2 regions of the Sphingomonas sp. CFBP 13714 genome follow, and region 2 is predicted to be linked to the other one. Evidence: predicted binding sites of a transcription regulator. Region 2 holds the regulator's gene; the other holds the start of a gene.
What was found. The regulator LexA, encoded in region 2, represses DNA repair genes until DNA is damaged. The targets are predictions, from matches to a motif close to GTTCCNCNCTTGTTCT.
Positions count from the first base shown of each region.

Region 1: the regulator LexA is predicted to act here: its motif matches at 5,224-5,239, upstream of recA (recombinase RecA).

Region 1 covers NZ_JACYVG010000004.1:51,000-61,892, reverse strand. Annotated here, with positions in the region: gene IFT54_RS10485 (lytic transglycosylase domain-containing protein) at 1-119, opposite strand, end outside; gene IFT54_RS10480 (uracil-DNA glycosylase) at 116-883, opposite strand; gene IFT54_RS10475 (electron transfer flavoprotein-ubiquinone oxidoreductase) at 1,034-2,695, shown strand; gene IFT54_RS10470 (tetratricopeptide repeat protein) at 2,667-4,124, shown strand; gene IFT54_RS10465 (4-(cytidine 5'-diphospho)-2-C-methyl-D-erythritol kinase) at 4,145-5,002, shown strand; gene recA (recombinase RecA) at 5,316-6,389, shown strand; gene IFT54_RS10455 (class I SAM-dependent methyltransferase) at 6,649-7,506, shown strand; gene IFT54_RS10450 (glutathione S-transferase family protein) at 7,503-8,138, shown strand; gene IFT54_RS10445 (dicarboxylate/amino acid:cation symporter) at 8,197-9,534, opposite strand; gene IFT54_RS10440 (M24 family metallopeptidase) at 9,607-10,875, shown strand; gene IFT54_RS10435 (phosphocholine cytidylyltransferase family protein) at 10,892-10,893, opposite strand, start outside.
Region 2 covers NZ_JACYVG010000006.1:208,105-218,997, reverse strand. Annotated here, with positions in the region: gene IFT54_RS15085 (citrate synthase) at 1-861, opposite strand, end outside; gene gltX (glutamate--tRNA ligase) at 887-2,392, opposite strand; gene IFT54_RS15075 (ComEC/Rec2 family competence protein) at 2,412-4,754, shown strand; gene lexA (transcriptional repressor LexA) at 4,781-5,512, opposite strand; gene IFT54_RS15065 (molybdopterin molybdotransferase MoeA) at 5,581-6,765, opposite strand; cobalamin riboswitch at 7,003-7,215, shown strand; gene IFT54_RS15060 (HoxN/HupN/NixA family nickel/cobalt transporter) at 7,395-8,432, shown strand; cobalamin riboswitch at 8,593-8,809, shown strand; gene cobW (cobalamin biosynthesis protein CobW) at 8,947-9,996, shown strand; gene cobN (cobaltochelatase subunit CobN) at 10,002-10,893, shown strand, end outside.

The sequences.
Region 1 (10,893 bases), on a different contig from region 2:
GCGGTCGGTGCACCGGCAACGAGTCGGGCATCGCCCGTACCGCTGTCGGCGATCGGTGCCGCCAGAGCGGGCAGCGGCAATGCCGCACAACCGAGCAGGATTGCGAGCGTGCGGGTCATGCCCGCGTCTCCTGAGACATCTGGCCCCCCATCAACATCTGCAAATCCTTCCAGGCTTCTGCCTTGGCCGCCGGCTTCTCGATCAGAAAGCGCGGGTGAAAGCTGGCGACCACGCCTGCTTCTCCGACCTTATGGCTAATTCCATGTAAACGTCCCCGCGCCGCCTGCAATTCCATCCCGAGGATGGCACGGCTCGCCGCATTGCCGAGCAGAAGCAACCGCTTGGGCGCAACAAGTTCGATGTGATGCTTGGCGATCTCCGCCAGCCGGTCCTCGACCTCGCGCTGGATGCGACCCGCGGTCGGGCGCTTGGCGCAGACCGCGGCGACATGGACCTCCGACCGGGTCAGCCCGATCGCGGCGAGCATGCGGTCGAGCAGGCGACCCGATGCGCCACTCAGCAGCTGTCCGGCGCCGCCATTGTCCGTGCCGTCGTCGCGATCGGGGCAGTCGGCAAGCACCATGACCGTAGCGTCAGCGGGCCCCTCGGCCGCCAGCGAAATGCCGTTCCACTCCGCCTCGGGCACATCCGCGCCGGTCCGCCAGGCCAGGAATTCGGTCAGCGACAGCGGCATCGTGGCGACCGCCACCGGCGGTGCGACGGACACGCCGGCGGGCGCCGGCGGCGCGATAACCAGCGGTTCGGGTGCCGCGAACCAGTCGCGCGGGGCGTCGTCGACGAGCATGTCGACACCGGCATCGTGCCACCAGTCGAGCACGCTGACCGCGGCGTTGCGCCAGTCGATGGTCTGATCCGCCCCCATATGTCTCCTATGCTGCGTGGTTGACGTGGCGGTCAACTCGCGCAATCGCCTAAATAGACGGGACACGGACAAGACGGTGCCGGCCCGAGCCCGAACGAACGGGAGGGGCGGGAAGCCGGGCAGACAGGGACCATCCCCCGGGAGACGATGATGACGACACGTGAATCGATGCCCTACGACGTAGTGATCGTCGGCGCAGGTCCGGCGGGGCTTTCGGCAGCGATCCGGCTGAAACAGCTGGCGGCCGAGAAGGACGCGGACATCTCGGTCTGCGTGCTCGAAAAGGGATCCGAGGTCGGCGCGCACATCCTGTCGGGCGCGGTCATCGATCCCAAGAGCCTCGACGAGCTGCTGCCCGACTGGCGCGAGGATGGCTGTCCGCTGGCAGAAGTGCCGGTGACGGAGAATCATCACTGGATTCTCAGCAAGACGAACAAGAGCGAGATGCCGCACTTCGTCACGCCGTCGTTCATGCACAACAAGGGCACCTATACCGGCAGCCTCGGCAATCTGTGCCGCTGGATGGCGGGCAAGGCGGAGGAGCTCGGCGTCGAGATATTCCCCGGCTTCGCGGCCGCCGAGATCCTGTTCAATGACGACGGATCGGTGAAGGGCGTCGCGACCGGCGACATGGGCGTCGCGCGCGACGGCACGCACAAGGGCGATTATACTCCGGGGCTCGAACTCCACGCCAAATACACCTTCTTTTCCGAAGGCTGCCGCGGTCACCTGACCAAGCAGCTGATCGCCAAGTTCGATCTCGCCAAGGACAGCGACCCGCAGGTCTACGGCCTTGGCATCAAGGAGTTGTGGGACATCGATCCCGCGCTCCATTCGCCCGGCCGCGTCATCCATACGCAGGGCTGGCCGCTCAGCGAAACCGACGGGTCGAATGGCGGCGGCTGGATCTATCACCAGGCCAATGGCCAGGTCTCGATCGGTTTCGTCACCTGGCTGAACTACACCAATCCGCATCTGTCGCCATTCCACGAGATGCAGCGCTGGAAGACGCATCCCGAGATCGCGGCGCTGCTGAAGGGCGCCAAGCGGGTCAGCTATGGCGCGCGCGCGATCAGCGACGGCGGGCTGCAGTCGATTCCGAAGCTCGTGATGCCGGGTGCCGCACTGATCGGCGACAGCGCCGGCTTCCTCAACGTGCCGCGGATCAAGGGCACGCACACCGCGATGAAGTCGGGCATGATGGCGGCCGAGGCTGCGGTCGAGGCGATCGTATCGCAGCGCGGGCATGACGAACTCGCCGCCTATCCGGAGGCGTTCGAGCGCAGCTGGGTGAAGAAGGAGCTGTCGGTCGTCCGCAACGTCGTGCCGCTGGTCAAGAAGTTCGGCGACATGCTCGGGTCGGGGCTTGCCGGCATCACGATGTGGCTGGAACATTGGGGTCTGAAGGTGCCGTTCACGATGCACCATCATCCCGATCACGAAAGCCTGTGGCGCAAGGATCTGGTCAAGCCGATCGTCTATCCCAAGGCGGACGGCGTGCTGACGTTCGACCGGCTGTCGTCGGTGTTCATCTCGAACACCAATCACGAGGAGGACCAGCCGGTCCACCTGACGCTGAAGGACCCGGCGGTGCCGATCGCCTACAACCTGCCGATGTACGACGAGCCCGCGCAACGCTATTGCCCCGCTGGCGTTTACGAGGTGGTGGGCGAAGAGACGGGCGATCCGAAGTTCGTGATCAACGCGCAGAACTGCGTCCACTGCAAGACCTGCGACATCAAGGACCCGACGCAGAACATCAACTGGGTCGTGCCCGAGGGCGGTGGAGGCCCCAACTATCCCAACATGTAAGTCTGTCCTGCTGGCGATCGGCCTGCTGACCGCCCCGACGGCGGCGCTGGCCGACACCGGCGGTCTCTCTGCCTATCTCAAGGCGCGCGCCGCGGATGCGGACGGCCGGGTGACGATTGCCGCGGACCAGTATGCCCTGGCACTGGCGGCGGCGCCCGACGATCCGGTTATCGCGATCCGCGCCTACCGCGAAGCGATCGAGGCGGGCGACATGCCGCTCGTCGCGCGCGCGGCGGGGGTGCTGGCGAAAGCCGGGGTTGCGCCCGCGGACGCTGCACTGTTCCCGCTCGCCGCCGCCGCGCGCAAGGGCGACACAAGGGCGACCCGTGCGGCGATCGCCACGCTCGGCAAGGGCCCGCTGGTGGTGCTCGCACCATCGCTGAACGCGTGGGTGGCGCGTGCCGAGCATCGTGATCCGGGCGCGGCGCTGGCGACCGCGGGCGAGGATCCGGTCGCGCGCCGCTTCGCTGCCGAGACGCGTAAGCGCATCGCTGCCGCCCCCGCGCGCCAGCCACTCGGCCTTGCCGTCGCACAGACACTCGCGGGTCTGGCAGGAGACCTCGTCGCAGGGGCGCCGTCGCCGCTGGCAATCGCGCTCGCCCAGGCTGCGGTGGAGGCCGATCCCGATTATGCGCCCGCGCGGATCGTCCTTGCCGACGCGCTTGCGCATAGCGACCGGGTCGACCGCGCGCTGGCGGTGCTCGACAGGGTCGGTGGCACGTCGCCGTCCGCAGAGGCGGCGATCGCCAAGCGTCTCGAAATCCTGTCGGTTGCCGGCCGTGACGAGGCGGCGCTGGCCATCGCGAGGACGCGCGCCGAGCGGCAGGAGGCGATCGCCGGCGACTGGCAGCGTTACGCCGACCTGTTGCTGACGACCGGCGATGCGGCGGCGGCGGCGCAGTGGTATGGCCGGGTTCTGGCGGCGGACCGCAGCGCGCTGGCGGCCGCGCGCGGAAGCTGGGGGGCGTGGCTGCAATATGGCGGGGCGCTCGATCAGGCGGGGCGCTGGCCCGAGGCGCGCATCGCGCTCCGCAAGGCGGTTGCCCTCGCCCCGACGCAACCGCTCGCGCTCAATTATCTGGGATTCGCGCAGATCGAGCATGGCGACGACATCGCGGGCTCGATCCGCCTGCTCGAGCGAGCGAGCCGGCTCGATCCCGCCAACCCGTCCGTCACCGACTCGCTCGGCTGGGCCTATCACCGCGCCGGTGATACGCGGCGCGCGCTGCCGTTGCTCGAGCGTGCCGCGCAGGCGGAGCCGACCAATGCCGAAATCGGCGATCATCTCGGTGATGCCTATTGGAGCATGGGCCGACGCTACGAGGCGCGCTATGCATGGCAGGCCGCGATCGTCACCGGCGATGCCGAAGAGCGCGCGCGCATCGCCGCGAAGATCGACACCGGCCTGCCGATCGCTGCGCGCCGTTGACCCCTGATCCCGAGACCCCGATGCCGACGACGACCGAAACCGCACCAGCCAAGATCAATCTCGCGCTGCATGTGCGTCACCGCCGCGCGGACGGCTATCACGAGCTTGAAACGCTGTTTGCCTTTGCCGAGCATGGCGACGTCGTCACGATGCGCACGGCGGACGTGGACAGCTTTGCCATCATCGGGCCGTTCGCCGCGGCATTGCGCCCGGCGGCGGGGGGCACCGACGGCGCGCCATGGGACGGCAACCTCGTGACGGCCGCGGCGGACGCGTTCGTCGCGACGTTCGGGATCGCCGCGCATCACGCGATCACGCTCGACAAGCGGCTGCCGATCGCATCGGGGATCGGTGGCGGATCCGCCGATGCCGCAGCGACGCTGCGCGCGCTGGCGCGGTTGCACGGCGTCGCGGTGCAGGATCCGGCTCTCCAGGACATTGCCGCTCGACTGGGTGCGGACGTGCCTGCGTGCCTCGTCAACCGGACGACGTTCGGGACCGGGCGCGGCGACACGCTCGTCGCGGTCGACGGGCTGGCGGGAACGCCGTTGCTGTGCGTCAATCCGGGCGTAACGGTGTCGACCGCGGCGGTATTCGGCGCGTGGGACGGGATCGACCGCGGGCCGCTCGGCGCGGGGCCGCTGCTCGAACGCGCGATCGCCGGGCGAAACGACCTCGAGGCGCCGGCCTGGGCGATCGCGCCGGCGATTGCCCGGGTCCGCGCGCTCCTCGACGCGGCGCCGGGCGTGCTGCTCTCGCGCATGTCGGGATCGGGGGCGACCTGCTTTGCGCTGTTCGACAGCATCGCGGCCCGCGATTCCGCGGCGACGGATGCCGCTGCGCGGGGCTGGTGGACGCTGGCGTGCGCGCTGCGCTGAACGCAGGTCAAATGCCGCGTTGAAACTGTTCGGCTTTGGGACTCCGGACGCTGTAAAATCGATTGCATCGCACCAGTCGGAAGCGTCAAATCGGGATGTCCACTACCGGATCGGCGCCACGGTTTGCCGACCGGCCCAAGGTTTCTCCCAAGACGCCGAAGCGGACCAATGATGGGAGGGCGGTCACCGAAAGGCGGCCGCCCTTTTTCACATTCCCCGATGTTCCGTACTTGTTCCGTGAGAACAAAAGCAATACATGGCGTTTGACGCGTTGAATGGCACGCGCGCTTGCTTTAGCGATGGGAGCTTATCGATGGCCGCTAATCTGAAAGTGATCGACACCGGCATGGCAACAGCAACCAACGACCGGCAAAAGGCGCTCGATGCCGCACTCGCGCAGATCGACCGCGCGTTCGGCAAGGGCTCGGCGATGCGTCTGGGCTCGAAGGAGACGATGCAGGTCGAGGTGATATCGACCGGCTCGCTCGGGCTCGACATTGCGCTCGGCGTCGGCGGCCTGCCGCGCGGCCGCGTGATCGAGATCTACGGTCCGGAAAGCTCGGGCAAGACCACGCTCGCGCTCCACGTCATTGCCGAAGCGCAGAAGAATGGCGGCACCGCCGCGTTCGTCGACGCCGAGCATGCGCTCGACCCGGTCTATGCCAAGAAGCTCGGCGTCAACATCGATGAGCTGATCGTGTCGCAGCCCGACACCGGCGAGCAGGCGCTCGAGATCGTCGACACGCTGGTCCGCTCGAACGCGATCGACGTACTCGTTGTCGATTCGGTCGCTGCACTCGTGCCGCGCGCCGAAATCGAGGGCGAGATGGGTGACAGCCATGTCGGGCTTCAGGCGCGTCTGATGTCGCAGAGCCTCCGCAAGCTGACCGGTTCGATCAGCCGGTCGCGCTGCATGGTGATCTTCATCAACCAGCTGCGCATGAAGATCGGCGTCATGTACGGCAACCCGGAGACGACGACGGGCGGCAACGCGCTGAAGTTCTACGCCTCGGTCCGTCTCGACATTCGCCGCATCGGTGCGGTCAAGGCAGGCGATGAGGTCACCGGCAACCAGACGCGTGTGAAGGTCGTCAAGAACAAGGTCGCACCGCCGTTCAAGCAGGTCGAATTCGACATTATGTACGGGCAGGGCGTCTCAAAGCTTGGCGAGATCCTCGATCTCGGCGTGAAGGCCGGGCTGGTCGAGAAATCGGGTGCGTGGTTCAGCTATGACAGCGTCCGGTTAGGTCAGGGTCGCGAGAATTCGAAGACGTTCCTCAAGGACAATCCCGAGACCGCCGATCGTCTCGAAAAGCAGATCCGGGCGCGCACCGACAAGGTCGCCGAGGAAATGATGGTCGGTCCCGACGCCGAAGACGACGCCTGAGTGAGAGTCGGAGCCCGTATCCTCGCGGCGAAGGGCTCCGCGGCCTGTGACAGGGCGAAGTAGCGTCCAGGGCTGATGGGACGGGCAGGTTTCGTCACGCCTGGTTGAGCTAGTGGGCCGCAGCGGGACGCGTGTTGGGCGATCGTCCGTAAATCCATTGAGCCTTAGCGGGCATACGCTTCACGACTTGCGTCAAACGCGCCACAAGAGCGGATTTTGTGCGCACAGACGGAAGCTCAACCATGCAATATGGCCAATCATGACCAGTGATCGAGACTGGACCGGACGCGTCGGCGACATCTGGGCCACGGAATGGCGCCGTACCGACCGCAGCTTTGAGGGGCTCGCGCCCGTACTGAACGCCGCGATCCTTGCGGCGGCAGGACCGCAGACCCGCAAGATCGTCGATATCGGTTGCGGCGCCGGCGCCACGTCGCTGGCCAGCGCGCAGGCGCTGCCGGACGGGCAGGTGATCGGCATCGACCTCTCCCCGAAACTGATCGCGGTGGCGAACCACCGCGCCGGACGCCTGACCAATGTCGCGTTCCGCTGCGCCGACGTCGCATCCGCGGTCGGTATGCACGCGCCGGTCGACCTTTATGTATCGCGGCACGGGGTCATGTTTTTCGCCGATCCGGTGGCCGCCTTTGCCCAGCTCGCTGAGGCCGCCGCCCCCGGCGCCGCGCTCGTCTTCTCGTGCTTTGCCGAGCGTGCCGCCAATCGCTGGGCGGTGGAAACCATCGCGGGTGTGGATGACGCATCCGGACCGACGGGGGCAATGACCGCGCCGGGGCCCTTTGCCTTTGCCGATCCGGCCTATGTTGCGGAGATGCTGAAGCAGGCCGGGTGGCGCGCGACGACGCCGCAGCGAGTCGACTTCGGCTATCGCGCGGGAGGCGGCGCGGATCCGGTGGCGGACGCGGTCGACTATCTCAGCCGGATCGGCCCCGCGGCGTCGCGGATCCGCGACACGCACGGGGCGGAACGCGAACAGGCGCTGGCGCGTCTGACCAGCGCCTGCGTCGATCGTCTGGCCGGGGATGCGGTCGAATTTCCGGCCGCTGCCTGGATATGGACGGCGCACGCGGCGCGCGACAGCCAAGGGAGCCTGCCATGATCACCGTCCACCATCTCGAAAACTCGCGGTCGCAGCGGATCCTGTGGATGCTCGAGGAACTCGGGTTGTCCTATGAGATCAAGCGCTATGCGCGTGATCCGAAGACGATGCTCGCACCCCCGGAACTGAAGGCGGTCCATCCGCTCGGCAAGTCGCCGGTGATCGAGGACCGCGACGTCGAGGGTGGCCGGGTCGTGGCGGAGACGGGCGCGATCGTCGAGTATCTCGTCGACAAGGCGGACGGTCGGCTCGGGGCCCCCGCCAAGCGCGCGGATGCGCTGCGCTATCGGTTCTGGCTGCATTATGCCGAAGGTTCGATGATGCCGCCGCTGTTGCTCAAGCTGGTGCTCGCGAGGATTCCGGTGATGGGGAAGATCGCGCTGAAGCGCATCCAGCCGATGATCGATGTCCATCTCGATTATGTCGAGGCAGAGCTCGCGCAGCGCCCCTGGTTTGCGGGCGACCAGATGACCGCGGCGGACATCATGATGAGCTTTCCGCTCGAGGCGGCGCGCAGCCGTGCGGGGCTCGACGAATCGCGCCCCGCGACGATCGCCTGGCTCGGCAAGGTCCACGCGCGCCCGGCCTATCAGGCGGGGCTACAGAAGGGCGGCCCCTATGCCTATGCCTGACCCGGGCGCACGCCACGAGGCGGGCGGGGCGACCGCCTCCTGACGTCCCCCGTGCCGCTCAGGCTTGGCCGGGCTTGATCTTCTCATAGCTGTCGACATTCACCTTCGGGCCATGCCCGGTCGGTGCGTGCGGCGGGTCGCGGTCGGCGGGTTCACGCTCGTCGAGCCCGCCCTCCCATTTCGCGACCACGGTCGCGGCGACCGCATTGCCGATGACGTTGGTCGCCGACCGGCCCATGTCGAGGAAGTGATCGACCGCGAGGATGAGCAGGATGCCGGCCTCCGGAATCTTGAACATCGACAGCGTGCCCGCGATCACCACGAGCGAGGCACGCGGCACGCCGGCGATGCCCTTCGACGTGACCATCAGCACCAGCAGCATGGCGATCTGCTGGCCGATCGGCATGTCGATTCCGTAGGCCTGCGCGATGAACAGCGACGCGAACGTCATGTACATCATCGACCCGTCGAGATTGAACGAATAGCCGAGCGGCAACACGAAGCTGGCGATCCGCGGCGGCACGCCGAACCGGTCGAGCGCCTCAAGCGTACGCGGATAGGCCGCCTCCGACGACGCCGCGGAGAAGGCGAGGATCAGCGGGTCGCGGATATAGCGCACCAGCAGCCGCGTCCGCGGGCCGATGAGCAGGAAGGCGATGCCGATCAGCATCAGCCAGAGCAGTGCCAGCCCGAGATAGAAGGTCAGCATGAAATAGCCGAGATCGCCGAGGATGCTCGGGCCCCGTTCGGCGAGCGTCGCGGTCACCGCGGCAAACACCGCGAACGGCGCGAACCGCATCACATAGTTGGTGATCTGCAGCATCACCGCGACGAGCGCCTCGATCGCCTTGACGAGCGGGGCGGCCTTTTCGCCGACCGCGGTGATCGCGACGCCGACGAACACAGAGAAGACGACGATCTGAAGGATCTCGTTGCTCGCCATCGCCGAGATCATCGAGTCGGGAACGATATGGGTGATGAACTTGGCGAGATCGAAGGCGGCTCGGTCGACGCCGCTCGACGCGGTCGCTGGCGGGATGGCGAGCGCGAGGCCGACCCCGGGCTGCAGCACGTTCACCAGGATCATGCCGAGCGTCAGCGACAACAGGCTCGCACAGATGAACCAGCCGAGGCTGCGCAGGCCGACGCGGCCGAGCGCGCCGGTGTCGCCCATATGCGCGATGCCGACGACCAGCGTCGAGAAGACCAAGGGTGCGATGATCATCTTGATCAGCCGCAGGAACAGCGACGTGACGATCGAGAAATAGCCGGCAATGTCCTTCAGCTGCGCGGCGGATTGCGCGCTGCCGTCGTCGATCGACGCGTTGAGGATCCAGCCGACGGCCATGCCCGCGACCAGCCCGAACAGGATATAATAGGTTAGCCGCTTGGCCATTAAACGCTCCCGAAACTCGCGCAGGAGGGAAGGGGATTGCGGCGCCCGGGTCAAGGACCCTATCGTCCCGGCATGGCAATCTCACCCGAATTACCCACCAGGCGCATGCTCCTCGGTGCCGCCGCCGCGCTCCCGCTGCTGTCGATCGGCGCGGTCCTGCGCGCGGCCGAGCCCGACCTGTCGGCGCTGTCCGATCTCACGGGGGGCGCCAAGCCGATCGATGCGGACGAGCGCGCCGCCCGGCTGGTGCGCGCCCAGGCGCTGATGAAGGCGGCGGGGATCGGCGCGGTCCTGATCGAGCCGGGATCGTCGATGCTCTATTTCACCGGGGTCCGCTGGAGCCGGAGCGAGCGGCTGACCGCCGCAATCCTGCCGGTCGAGGGGCAGCCCTGTATCGTCACGCCGTTTTTCGAGGAGCCGTCGGTGCGCGAGAGGCTCGCGGTACCGGCGGAGGTCCGCGTCTGGCAGGAGGATCAGAACCCGCTCGCGGTGGTCGCGGGCTTCCTGCGCGATCGCAGGCTCATCGCGCATCCGATCGCGATCGAGGAGACGATGCGCTTCTTCGCCGTCGACGCGCTGCGTCGGCTGGTACCGGAGGCGCGGATCGTATCCGCCAACCCGGTCGTACGCGGCTGTCGGATGATCAAGACGCCTGCCGAGATCGCGCTGATGCAGACGGCGACGGACGTCACGCTCGCCGCCTATCGCTGGACGCATGCGCGCGTCGAGACGGGCATGACCGGTCCCGAGATCGGCGCGCTGATGACGGCCGCGACCCGGAAGCTCGGCGGGGCGCCCGAATTCTCGATGGCGCTGGTCGGCGAAGCCTCGGCCTATCCGCATGGCAGCCGGGAGATCCACCGCGTTGCGGACGGGCAGGTCGTGCTGATGGATTGCGGGTGCACCGTGCAGGGCTATCAATCCGACGTCTCGCGCACCTGGGTTCACGGATCGGCTACCGCCGACCAGCGCAAGACCTGGGACCAGGCGATCCGCGGTCAGCAGATCGCGTTTGCCGCCGCGCGGATCGGCGCGACCGCGGGCAGCGTCGACGATGCGGTGCGGCAGCATTACCAGGCGCTGGGCTATGGTCCGGGCTATAAGCTGCCCGGGCTGTCGCATCGGACGGGGCACGGGATCGGCATGGACGGGCACGAACCGGTCAATCTGGTGCGGGGCGAGACGACGAAACTCGCGGCGGGCATGTGTTTCAGCGACGAGCCCGGCATCTACATCCCTGGGCGCTATGGCATCCGGATCGAGGATTGCTTCCACATGACCGAAGCGGGGCCGACATGGTTCAGCGTGCCGCCCACATCGCTCGACCGCCCGCTGGGCTGACGAGCCTGGGGGCTGCTC
Region 2 (10,893 bases):
GAACTCGGGGATCCGGTCAACCGTGCCGATCTCGTGCAGCATGTTGAGCGCGGCTTCGTTCGCGCCGCCATGCGCGGGGCCCCACAGGCAGGCGATGCCGGCCGCGATGCACGCAAACGGGTTGGCACCCGACGAGCCGGCGAGACGGACGGTCGAGGTCGACGCGTTCTGCTCGTGATCGGCGTGGAGGATGAAGATGCGGTCCATCGCCTTTTCGACGATCGGATTCACGACGTACTTCTCGGCCGGGACGGCGAACGTCATCTTCAGGAAGTTGCCGGTGTAGCTCAGCGTGTTGTCCGGATAGACGAACGGCTGGCCGACACTGTACTTGTACGCCATCGCGGCGATCGTCGGCATCTTGGCGATCAGGCGGTGCGACGCGATGACGCGCTGGGCCGGATCATGAATGTCGGTCGAATCGTGGTAGAAGGCCGAGAGCGCGCCGACGACGCCGCACAGGATCGCCATCGGATGCGCGTCGCGACGGAAGCCACGGAAGAACTGCGCGAGCTGCTCATGCACCATCGTGTGGCGCGTGATCGTGTTCGAGAAGGTCGACAGCTCTTCTTCGCTGGGCAGTTCGCCGTTCAGCAGCAGATAGGCGACTTCCATGAAGTTCGACTGTTCGGCGAGCTCGCCGATCGTGTAGCCGCGGTGGAGCAGCGTGCCCGCATCGCCGTCGATATAGGTCAGCTTCGACTGGCACGAGGCGGTCGAAGTGAAGCCCGGATCATAGGTGAAATTGTCGGTCTGCGCGTACAGCTTGCGGATATCGATGACATCGGGGCCGACCGTACCGGACATGACCGGATAATCGAATTCCTTGCCGTCGACCTTGAGGTTTGCGGTCTCGCTCATGCTTGTATCCTTCCTCGAAATCTTATCAGTCTGCCATCCGGTCGGCGATCCGACCGAGGCTCTCGTCACGCCCGAGCAGGTCGAGCACATCGAATATTCCCGGCGACGTCTTGCGACCGGTCAGCGCGGCGCGAAGGGGTTGTGCAACCTGCCCGAGCTTTAGGCTTCGCGCTTCGGCCACGCGCCGTACCGCGCCTTCGAGCGCTTCCGTATCCCACTTGTCGAGCGCGTCAAGTTCAGCATGCGCGTTCGTCAGAATCGCACTCGCTTCACCCTGCAAAAGGCTCGCTGCGGCGTCATCCATGGCCAAGGGGCGCTGGCTGAACAGGAAATTCGAACCTTCGGCGAGTTCGTTCAGGTTCGCTGCACGTGGCTTCAGGACCGGCATTGCGCGAGTCAGAAGGTCGAGTCCGCCATCGGGCAGGGCATGACCGAGACGATCGGCGGCGAGCTGGGCCAGACGCGCATCATCGGCCTCGCGGATATAGTGGCCATTCAGATTCTCGAGCTTCTTCAGGTCGAAGCGCGAGGGCGACTTGCCGACGCCCGACAGGTCGAACCATTCGACCGCCTGTTCGCGGCTGATGATCTCGTCGTCACCGTGCCCCCAGCCGAGCCGCAGCAGGTAATTGTCGAACGCCTCGGGCAGGATGCCCATCTCGTCGCGATACGCCTCGATGCCGACCGCGCCGTGACGCTTGGACAGCTTGGCACCATCGGGGCCGTGGATCAGCGGGATGTGCGCATAGATCGGATCGGGCCAGCCGCCCTCGATCGCGTCCATCGCACGGTAGATCGGCAGCTGGCGGAACGCGTTGTTGAGGTGATCGTCACCGCGGATGACGTGCGTGACGCCCATGTCGTGATCGTCGACGACGACCGCGAGCATGTAGGTCGGCGTGCCGTCCGAACGGAGGAGGACGAGGTCGTCGATTTCCTCGTTGCGGACCGTCACCGATCCCTGGACGCGATCCTCGATCGTGACCGCACCTTCCTGCGGCGCGCGCAGGCGGACGACATGGGGAAGATCGGGGGCCTCGCTTGCCGGACGGTCGCGCCACGGGCTGCGGATGCGGAGCGGCTTCTTGGCCGCCTGCGCCTCGGCGCGCATCGCCGCGATCTCGTCATTGGTCATGTAGCAGCGATAGGCGTGGCCGGCCTCCACCATCTGGTGCGCGACGCGGGCGTGGCGATCGGCGCCGGCGAACTGCATGACGACGTCGCCGTCCCAGTCGATCCCCAGCCAGCGCATCCCGTCGATGATCGCGTCGATCGCCGGCTGGGTCGACCGCACGCGGTCGGTATCCTCGATACGCAGCAGGAATTTGCCGCCGTTCGCCTTGGCGAACAGCCAGTTGAACAACGCCGTGCGTGCGCCGCCAAGATGCAGGAACCCCGTCGGCGACGGAGCGAAACGAGTAACCACGGGTGCGGCCGAAACGACGGCATCCGTATCAGATATTGCGCCCAACCGCGGGTGCTCCCAGACTGTAGAAACGATGGCCGGATCAGCCGTCGCCGCCTCTAGCATGCGTCCCCGGCGGCGACAAATGGGCGTGCCGCCCTGGATGGCGGAGCCGGGCCGGGCGATCGAACGCTGGCTGGAGGCAGAGCGCGACCAGCTCATAACCTGGTTGCCGGTCGGGCTTGGCGGCGGCATCGCGCTGTGGTTCGTGCTGCCCGATCCCGTGGCATGGGGCACCGCGATCCTGGTGCTGGCCGCTGGCGGGTTGGCCGGACTTGCGGCGGGGCGCGGCGGGCGCGCGGCGCGGATGCTCGCGATCGGCGCGATTGCGGCGGCGCTCGGCATCGGGCTGATCTGGGTACGATCGGACCGGGTGGCGGCACCGGTGCTCGCGGGGCCGACATTCGTGCAGCTGTCCGCGCGGGTCGAGACGATCGAACCGCTCGTCGCGCGTCGGCTGGTGCGGTTGACGGTGCGGCCGGTCGGGCCGGGGCAGGACGCCGATGGCGCGCCGGTTGCGTTGCCCGGCCGCGTCCGCATCAACCTGGCAGAGGCGGATGCGCCGGCGACGCTCGCGATCGGCGCGACCATAAAGCTTCGCGCGCGACTCATGCCGCCGCCCTTGCCGGCGGTGCCCGGCGCCTATGACTTTGCGCGCGTCGCTTGGTTCGGCGCGATCGGCGCGACGGGGCGGGGCTTTTCGCCTGTGGTGGTAGCAGAGCCGGGCCGCGGCGGCGCTGGAGTCCGGGTGGCGCTGTCGCGGCATATCGTCGCGCAGCTTGACGGGAGCGCGGGCGGGATCGCGGCGGCGCTGGCGACCGGCGACGTCGGCGCGATCAGCGACGCGGATGCGGAGGCGATGCGCCGCGCCGGGCTGGCGCATCTCCTTTCGGTAAGCGGCCTCCACATCACCGCGGCGGTCGCCGCGACGATGCTGATCGTGATGCGGCTGCTGGCGCTCAGCCCATGGCTCGCGCTGCACACGCGACTGCCACTGATCGCCGCGCTTGCCGGTGCCGCAGCGGCGATCGGCTACACCGTGCTGACGGGCAGCCAGGTGCCGACGATCCGCTCCTGCGTCGCGGCGTTGCTGGTGCTGGTCGCGCTGGCGATGGGGCGCGAGGCGATGACGTTGCGGCTCGTCGCGACGGGAGCGATCGCGGTGATGCTCGCGCTGCCCGAATCGCTCGCCGGGCCGAGCTTCCAATTGTCGTTCGCCGCGATCACCGCGATCATCGCGCTGCACGAGCATCCCGTCGTCCGTGCCACGTTCACGCCGCATGACGAGGGCCGCAGCAGACGCCTGTTGCGCGGCGCCGCGTCGCTGCTGCTGACCGGGCTCGTTGTCGAGGCGGCGCTGATGCCGATCGCGGTTTATCATTTCCACAAGGCCGGGCTGTACGGCGCGGTCGCCAATATCGTCGCGATCCCGCTGACCACGTTTGTCGTGATGCCGTTCGAGGCGCTGGCGCTGCTGCTCGACACGATCGGGATTGGCGCGCCCGCCTGGTGGCTGGTCCAGCATGCGCTCGACGCGCTGCTGTGGCTCGCGCGCGGCGTGGCGCATGCACCGGGCGCGGTCCGCGCGCTGCCGGCGGTGCCCGACGGGGCGTTTGCGCTGATGGTCGTTGGCGGGGTGTGGATCGCGCTGTGGCGGACGCGGTGGCGACGGATCGGAATGCTGCCCTTGGCGATTGGCGCGATCTGGGCGCTGACGACGCCGTCACCCGATATCCTTGTGACGGGCGATGGGCGTCACGTCGCGGTCCGGACCGCCGCCGGGCTCGCGCTGCTCCGCGATCGGGCGGGGGACTATGTCCGCGATACACTGGCGGAGAATGGCGGGGTCGATGGTGAGCCGCTACTGCTGGCGGATCAGCCCGACGCGCAGTGCAGCCGCGACCTGTGCCTGACCGATGTCGTCGCGCGGGGGCGGGCGTGGCGTGTGCTGGCAACGCGGAGCGTTTACCGGGTGCCGATCGCCGAGATGGTTGCCGCCTGCCAGCGCGCGGACATCGTCATCAGCGAGCGCGAGCTGCCGCGTAGCTGTACGCCGCGATGGCTGAAGCTCGATCGATCGGTGCTCGCGCGCACCAGGGGGATCGCGTTGACGTTGACCACGGGGCGGATGGTGACGGTACTCAATCCGGGGGACCGGCACCCGTGGCGCGATCCGCCGACGCTGGCGCGGCCAATGCGACGGTTCGGGGCGGCGGGCGATCAGCATGGGCTGGCCGGGGGGGGCGGCGTCGGTCCGGTTTCGGGTGCCGGCTCGGGGGTGGTCAGAGCGATAGGTCGCGACTGGGTATGTCGGGTCATGATCCTGCGAAGGTGGGGCCTCCGATTGGGAGGGCCGCAATTCCGAAACGCGGACGATGGTGCCTGGGGCCGTTGGTCACGAACGCCACTGCCGGTTGCGTGGCGGTGACGACCGCCAGCGCCACCCGGCATTCGTCAGTCGTAGCGGCGCAGGATACCCGACAGCTTGCCCTGAACCCGGACCTGTGCGGGCGCATAACGCTGGGGGTCATAGGCGCGGTTGGCCGGGTCGAGCCGGACCATTGCGCCTTCGCGGCGGAAATATTTCAGCGTCGCTTCGCTGTCCTCGATCAGCGCGACCACGATTTCGCCGTCGCGGGCGATCTCGGTACGGCGGATCAGCGCATAATCGCCGTCGAGGATGCCGGCTTCCACCATCGAGTCCCCCGAAACCTCCAGCGCATAATGCTCGCCGGTGCCGAGCAATGCGGCCGGAACGGCCAGCATCGAACTGCCTTCAAAGGCTTCGATCGGGACGCCGGCGGCGATCCGGCCGTGCAGCGGGATCTCGACGACGTCGTTCGCCGCGATGCGGGCTGGCGACGCGGGCGTGGCGCTGGCCGTGTTCGGTACCGATACGGTGTCGGCAGATGCCGCCGCCGCCGCCTTCGACCCTGACTTCGTCGTCGTCTGCGCGATTGCAGCCTCGGGACGCTCGGGCATCCGCAGCACTTCGAGCGCGCGCGCCCGGTTGGGCAGACGCCGGATGAAGTTGCGCTCCTCGAGCGCGCTGATCAGGCGGTGTACGCCCGATTTCGATTTCAGTTCGAGCGCGTCCTTCATCTCCTCGAACGAGGGCGACACGCCCGTCTCGGCAAGGCGGTCGTTGATGAAGCAGACAAGCTCGTGCTGCTTGCGCGTGAGCATAACGGTTCTCCGTCCGGAACAGACGAGGAACTTCTATGGAACACTTGCAGCTTCGTCAAGCGGTGACGTCACGCGATGACGAGGATTTCCGCCGAGTCGCCCGCCCTTGCCGCCGGCGCGTCGCCGTCGCGGACGATCAGGCAGGACGAGCGGGCGAGCGTCAGCAGCATCGAGCTGTCCTGGATGGTCGAGGCATAGGCGCGACCGTCGCGCAGTTCGGCGCGCATATAGTCGGTCCGCGACTGGTTGGGCGGAAGATCCTCGCCGAGCAGCGCGTGCGTCGTCTGCGGCAAGGGATCGCGCGCGCCGAGCATGTGCGCGACGACGGGGCGGACGAACAGGATCGCGGTGACGAAGGCGGAGACGGGATTGCCCGGCAGGCCGAGCAGCATTGTCCGGCCAAGCGTGCCCGCCATCATCGGCTTGCCCGGGCGCAGGGCGATCCGCCAGAAGTCGATTGCCCCGCCGGCCGCCTCGATCGCGGGGCGGACGAGGTCGTGATCGCCGACCGACGCGCCCCCCGTGGTCACGAGCAGATCGGCATCGACCCCGGCAAAGGCGTCACGCAGCGTGTCGAGCCGGTCGGGGAGGATTCCGAGATCGATAATGTCGACGGGCAGATCGGCAAGCATCGCGGCGAGCATGATGCCGTTCGATTCCGGCAGCGGGACGGGATCGTTCGTCGAGCCGGGCGGAACGAGCTCGTCACCCGTTGCGGCGACCGCGACGCGCAGCCGGCGGCCGACCGACAGCGTGCCGTGTCCGCCGGTCGCAGCGACCGCGATGCGCGCGGGCGTCAGCCGATCGCCGGCCGCGATCAGCCGGGTGCCGGTCGCGAAGTCGAGCCCCTTGCGGCGTGTGTTGCGTCCCTCGAAGGCGGGGCCTTCGCCGTCGAGCATCAGCCGGTCGCCGTCGCGTGCGGCCTCTTCCTGGACAAGGACGGTATCGGCGCCGGGCGGCATCGCCGCGCCGGTGAAGATGCGCGTCGCCTGTCCCGCGCCGACTGAACCGGTGAAGGGGCGGCCGGCCGCGCTCTCGCCGATGACCGTCCACGGCCCGGGCAGATCTGCGTAGCGGATCGCATAGCCGTCCATCGCCGAAAGGTCGGTCGCGGGCTGGGTGCGGCGGGCTAGAATGGCCTCCGCCGCCCAGCGACCCATCGCCGAGCGCAGCGGCACGGTTTCGGCCGGCACGCGCGATGCCATGGCGAAGAGGCGGGACTGGGCTTCGGCGACGGGGACGAGAGGGCGCATGCGGGCTCCGTTCAGCGGGGCGATGAAGGTCTGCGCTGCTCGCACGATTGCCGCGGGGCGGAAAGCGGGCAACGCCGCGACCGGCAGGACACCGGTCGGTTACGCGATCAACGTACGAGGTAAGGCAGACGTTGCGGTGAGATGGGACGACATGCCCTGCGTTGCGTCGCGCGCAAATCCTGTCGTCAGCGCAGGCAAAACGCGCTAGCCCTGTGGCGCAGGTCCGACGCAAGCCGGATCCGCACAGATCGCGTCGGTGCCCCTCGGGGCTTGAATGGGAATGCGGTGCGGGGTTTGCCCCAAGACCGCGGCTGTCCCTGCAACTGTAAGCGGCGAGCGACACGCACGCGCCCCCTGCGACGGGGGCAGCCACTGGGCCGATGGCCTGGGAAGGTGTGCGTCGAGCCTTGACCCGTGAGCCAGGAGACCTGCCGGCGTCTGGTCGCTCTTGTCCCGGTCCAGGGGGTGGCCGAGGCACGGTGAACGCCGTCTGAGCGACGACCATGCGGCGGGGGCCGCATCGGCGACGCATGCCGGCCGCTCAGGGCGTCCGGTCGGCGCGCGTCCCGGTCGTTCGCGGCAGGCCCCCGTCCTCGTCGGACGCCGGGGATGTGCCAATGACCAAGATCATGACCGGGCGGACCGCCGGTCGTTCGACGCGACACCGGATCGGCTGGATGTTCGCGATGCTGGTGGCGGCCAACATCGCCGCCTGGGGATGGGCGTTCGCGCTGTTCCAGGCGCAACCGCTGATGCTGGGTACCGCGATGCTGGCCTGGGGGCTGGGGCTGCGCCATGCGGTCGACGCCGATCATATCGCGGCGATCGACAACGTGACGCGCAAGCTGATGCAGGACGGGCAGCGGCCGATCGGGGTCGGCTTCTGGTTCGCGGTCGGCCATTCGGGGATCGTCCTGATCGCCGCGGTCGCGATCGCGCTGACCGCGAGTGCGCTGGCGCAGTTCGAGGCGTTCAAGCAGGCGGGCGGGGTGATCGCGACACTGATCTCCGCGCTGTTCCTGTTCACGATCGCGGCGATGAACCTGATCATCCTGCGATCGGTGTGGCGGACCTTCGGCCATGTCCGCGGCGGGGGGCGCTATGTCGAGGAGGATCTCGACCTGCTCCTCGGCAATCGCGGGCTGCTCGCGCGGCTGTTCCGGCCGATGTTCCGGCTGGTCACGCGCAGCTGGCACATGGCGCCGCTCGGCTTCCTGTTCGGGCTGGGGTTCGACACCGCCACCGAAGTCGCGATCCTCGGCCTGTCGGCGAGCCAGGCCGCGGACGGGCTGTCGATCGGCACGGTGCTGGTGCTGCCCGTGCTGTTCGCGACCGGCATGGCACTGGTCGACAGTGCCGACGGGGTGGTGATGCTCGGCGCGTATGAATGGGCGTTCGTGAAGCCGATCCGCAAGCTCTATTACAACATCACGATCACGCTGATCTCGGCGATCGTCGCGATCGCGATCGGCGGGATCGAAACGCTCGCGCTGCTGGCGTCGAAGCTGGGCCTCAGCGGGGGCGTGTGGGACGTTGCCTCGGCGCTGGGCGAGAATTTCAACGGGCTGGGCTTTGCGATCATCGCGCTGTTCGTGGCATGCTGGGTGCTGAGTTTTGCGATCTACCGGTGGAAGCGGTTCGACGAGATCGAGGTGGTTCGGGGGTAACGAGCTGCGTCGTCATCCTGGGCTCGACCCGGGACCCAGGGCCAGGCAGCGCATTACGCGTGGCTCTGGGTCCTGACTTTCGTCGGGATGACGGAGGTCAGGTGCATTGGCACAGTCGCCAAACTCCTCTAAACCCAACCTCGAGGTTTGGTTCTACCGAACCTCGACAGATCGCGCCGGTGCCCTTCGGGGCTTGAATGGGAATGCGGTGCGGGAGCTTTGCCTCCCAATGCCGCGGCTGTCCCTGCAACTGTAAGCGGTGAGCGAGACGCACAGGCCCCCGATGCGGGGGCAGCCACTGGGTCACGGGACCTGGGAAGGCGTGCATCGAGCTTCGACCCGCGAGCCAGGAGACCTGCCAGCGTCATGGTCGCTCTTGCCTTGATCCAGGGGATGGTCGCGGCACGGTACTCCGTCTGAGCGACGAACGCGTGCGGCCGTCAGGTCGTGCGCGCGTGTGGCTGCGGGCGTGCGTCCGTCCGTGGCTGTCGTTCCAACGCCCGGAGAGTATCGCATGACCGACCCCCAGCCGACCCTGGCCAAGATTCCCGTTACCATCGTCACCGGATTCCTCGGCGCGGGCAAGACCACGCTGATCAGCCACCTGATCCGGAATGCCGGTGGCCGGCGGCTCGCGGTGATCGTCAACGAATTCGGCACGCTCGGCATCGACGGCGACATCTTGAAGGGGTGCGCGATCCCCGATTGCCCGGCCGAGAATGTCGTCGAGCTCGCCAATGGCTGCATCTGCTGCACCGTCGCTGACGATTTCATCCCGACCGTCGAGACTTTGCTCGCGCTCGACCCGCGGCCCGACCATATCCTGATCGAGACGTCGGGGCTCGCCCTGCCCAAGCCCTTGCTGAAAGCGTTCGACTGGCCCGCGATCCGGTCGCGGATCACGGTCGACGGGGTGATCGCGCTGGCCGATGCGGAAGCGGTCGCCGCGGGACGGTTCGCGCCCGACCTCGCCGCGATCGAGGCGCAGCGCCGCGCCGATCCGAGCGTCGATCACGAGACGCCGCTCGCCGAGGTGTTCGAGGACCAGCTCGCCTGTGCGGATCTGGTGCTGCTGACCAAGGCGGATCTGGCGGGCGAGGCGGGGGTGGCTGCGGCGCGCGCGGTGATCGCGGCGGAATCCGCGCGTGCGTTGCCGGTGATCGCGCTGACCGACGGGGTGATCGATCCGCGCGTCGTGCTCGGGCTGAACGCGGCGGCGGAGGACGACATCGCCGCGCGACCGTCGCACCATGATGGCGCGGACGATCACGAGCATGACGATTTCGACAGCATGATCGTCGACCTCGGCGAGATCGCGGACCCGGCGGCGCTCGCCGCGCGGATCGAGACGCTGGCGCGCGACGCCGACATCCTGCGCGTGAAGGGCTATGCCGCGGTGACGGGCAAGCCGATGCGGCTGCTGGTGCAGGCGGTCGGTGCGCGGGTGCGGACGCAATATGACCGGCCGTGGCGTGCCGACGAGGCGCGACAGACTCGGCTGGTGGTGATCGCCGAGCATGACCGGATCGACCCCGCAAGGATCCGGGCCGCGCTTCAGGGCTGACGGCGATGCACGTCGTCTTCCGCGAAAGCCACGCGCTGGAGGAAAGTGCGATCCCGCAGGACCTCGCGCAGAGCCCGGCGGACCTTGTCGTCCTGTCCTTTTCTGACGGGGATCTCGGCGCGTTCGCGGCCGGGTGGCGGCGCGCGGCGGCGGGGGGGAGCCCGCTGCCGTCGCTCAGGCTCGCCAACCTGTCCGCGCTCACCCACCCGCTGTCGGTCGATACCTATGTCGAGCGGACGCTGGACGGTGGCGCAGGCACGGGGGCGAAGGGGATCGTGATCCGGCTGATCGGCGGACGGTCCTACTGGTCCTATGGGTTGCAGCAGGTCGAGGCGCTGGCACGGGCGCGGGGGATCGCGCTGGCGGTGCTGCCCGCGGACGGGCGCAGCGATGCGCGGCTCGATGCGGCGTCGACAGTGCCGGTGTCGACGCTGCGCCGGCTCGCCGCGCTGTGCGACGACGGCGGCGCGGTAGCGGCGCAGGCGGCGCTGGCGCAGATGGCGCTGGCGGCGGGGCTTTATGCCGGGCCGGTCGCGGGGGTGAAGACGGTTCCCGAGGTCGGTGGCTGGCAGCCGCGCGACGGGGTGACGTGCCCCGCGGCGTTCGCGATGACCGCGACGCGGCCGCGAATCCTGCTGATCTTCTACCGCTCCTACCTGACCGCTGCCGACCTCGACCCGATCGAGGCGCTGCATACCGGGCTGGGTGCGGCGGGGTTCGACGTCGTCGGGCTGTTCGCGCCGTCGCTGAAGGCGCCGGGCGTCGCGGGGTGGCTCAGGCGCTGGGTCGTCGCGCTCGCCCCGGCGGCGATCGTCAACGCGACTGCCTTTTCGGGCCGCGGCGCGGACGACACATCGCCGCTCGACGGGGCGGGGGTGCCGGTGTTCCAGGTCGCGC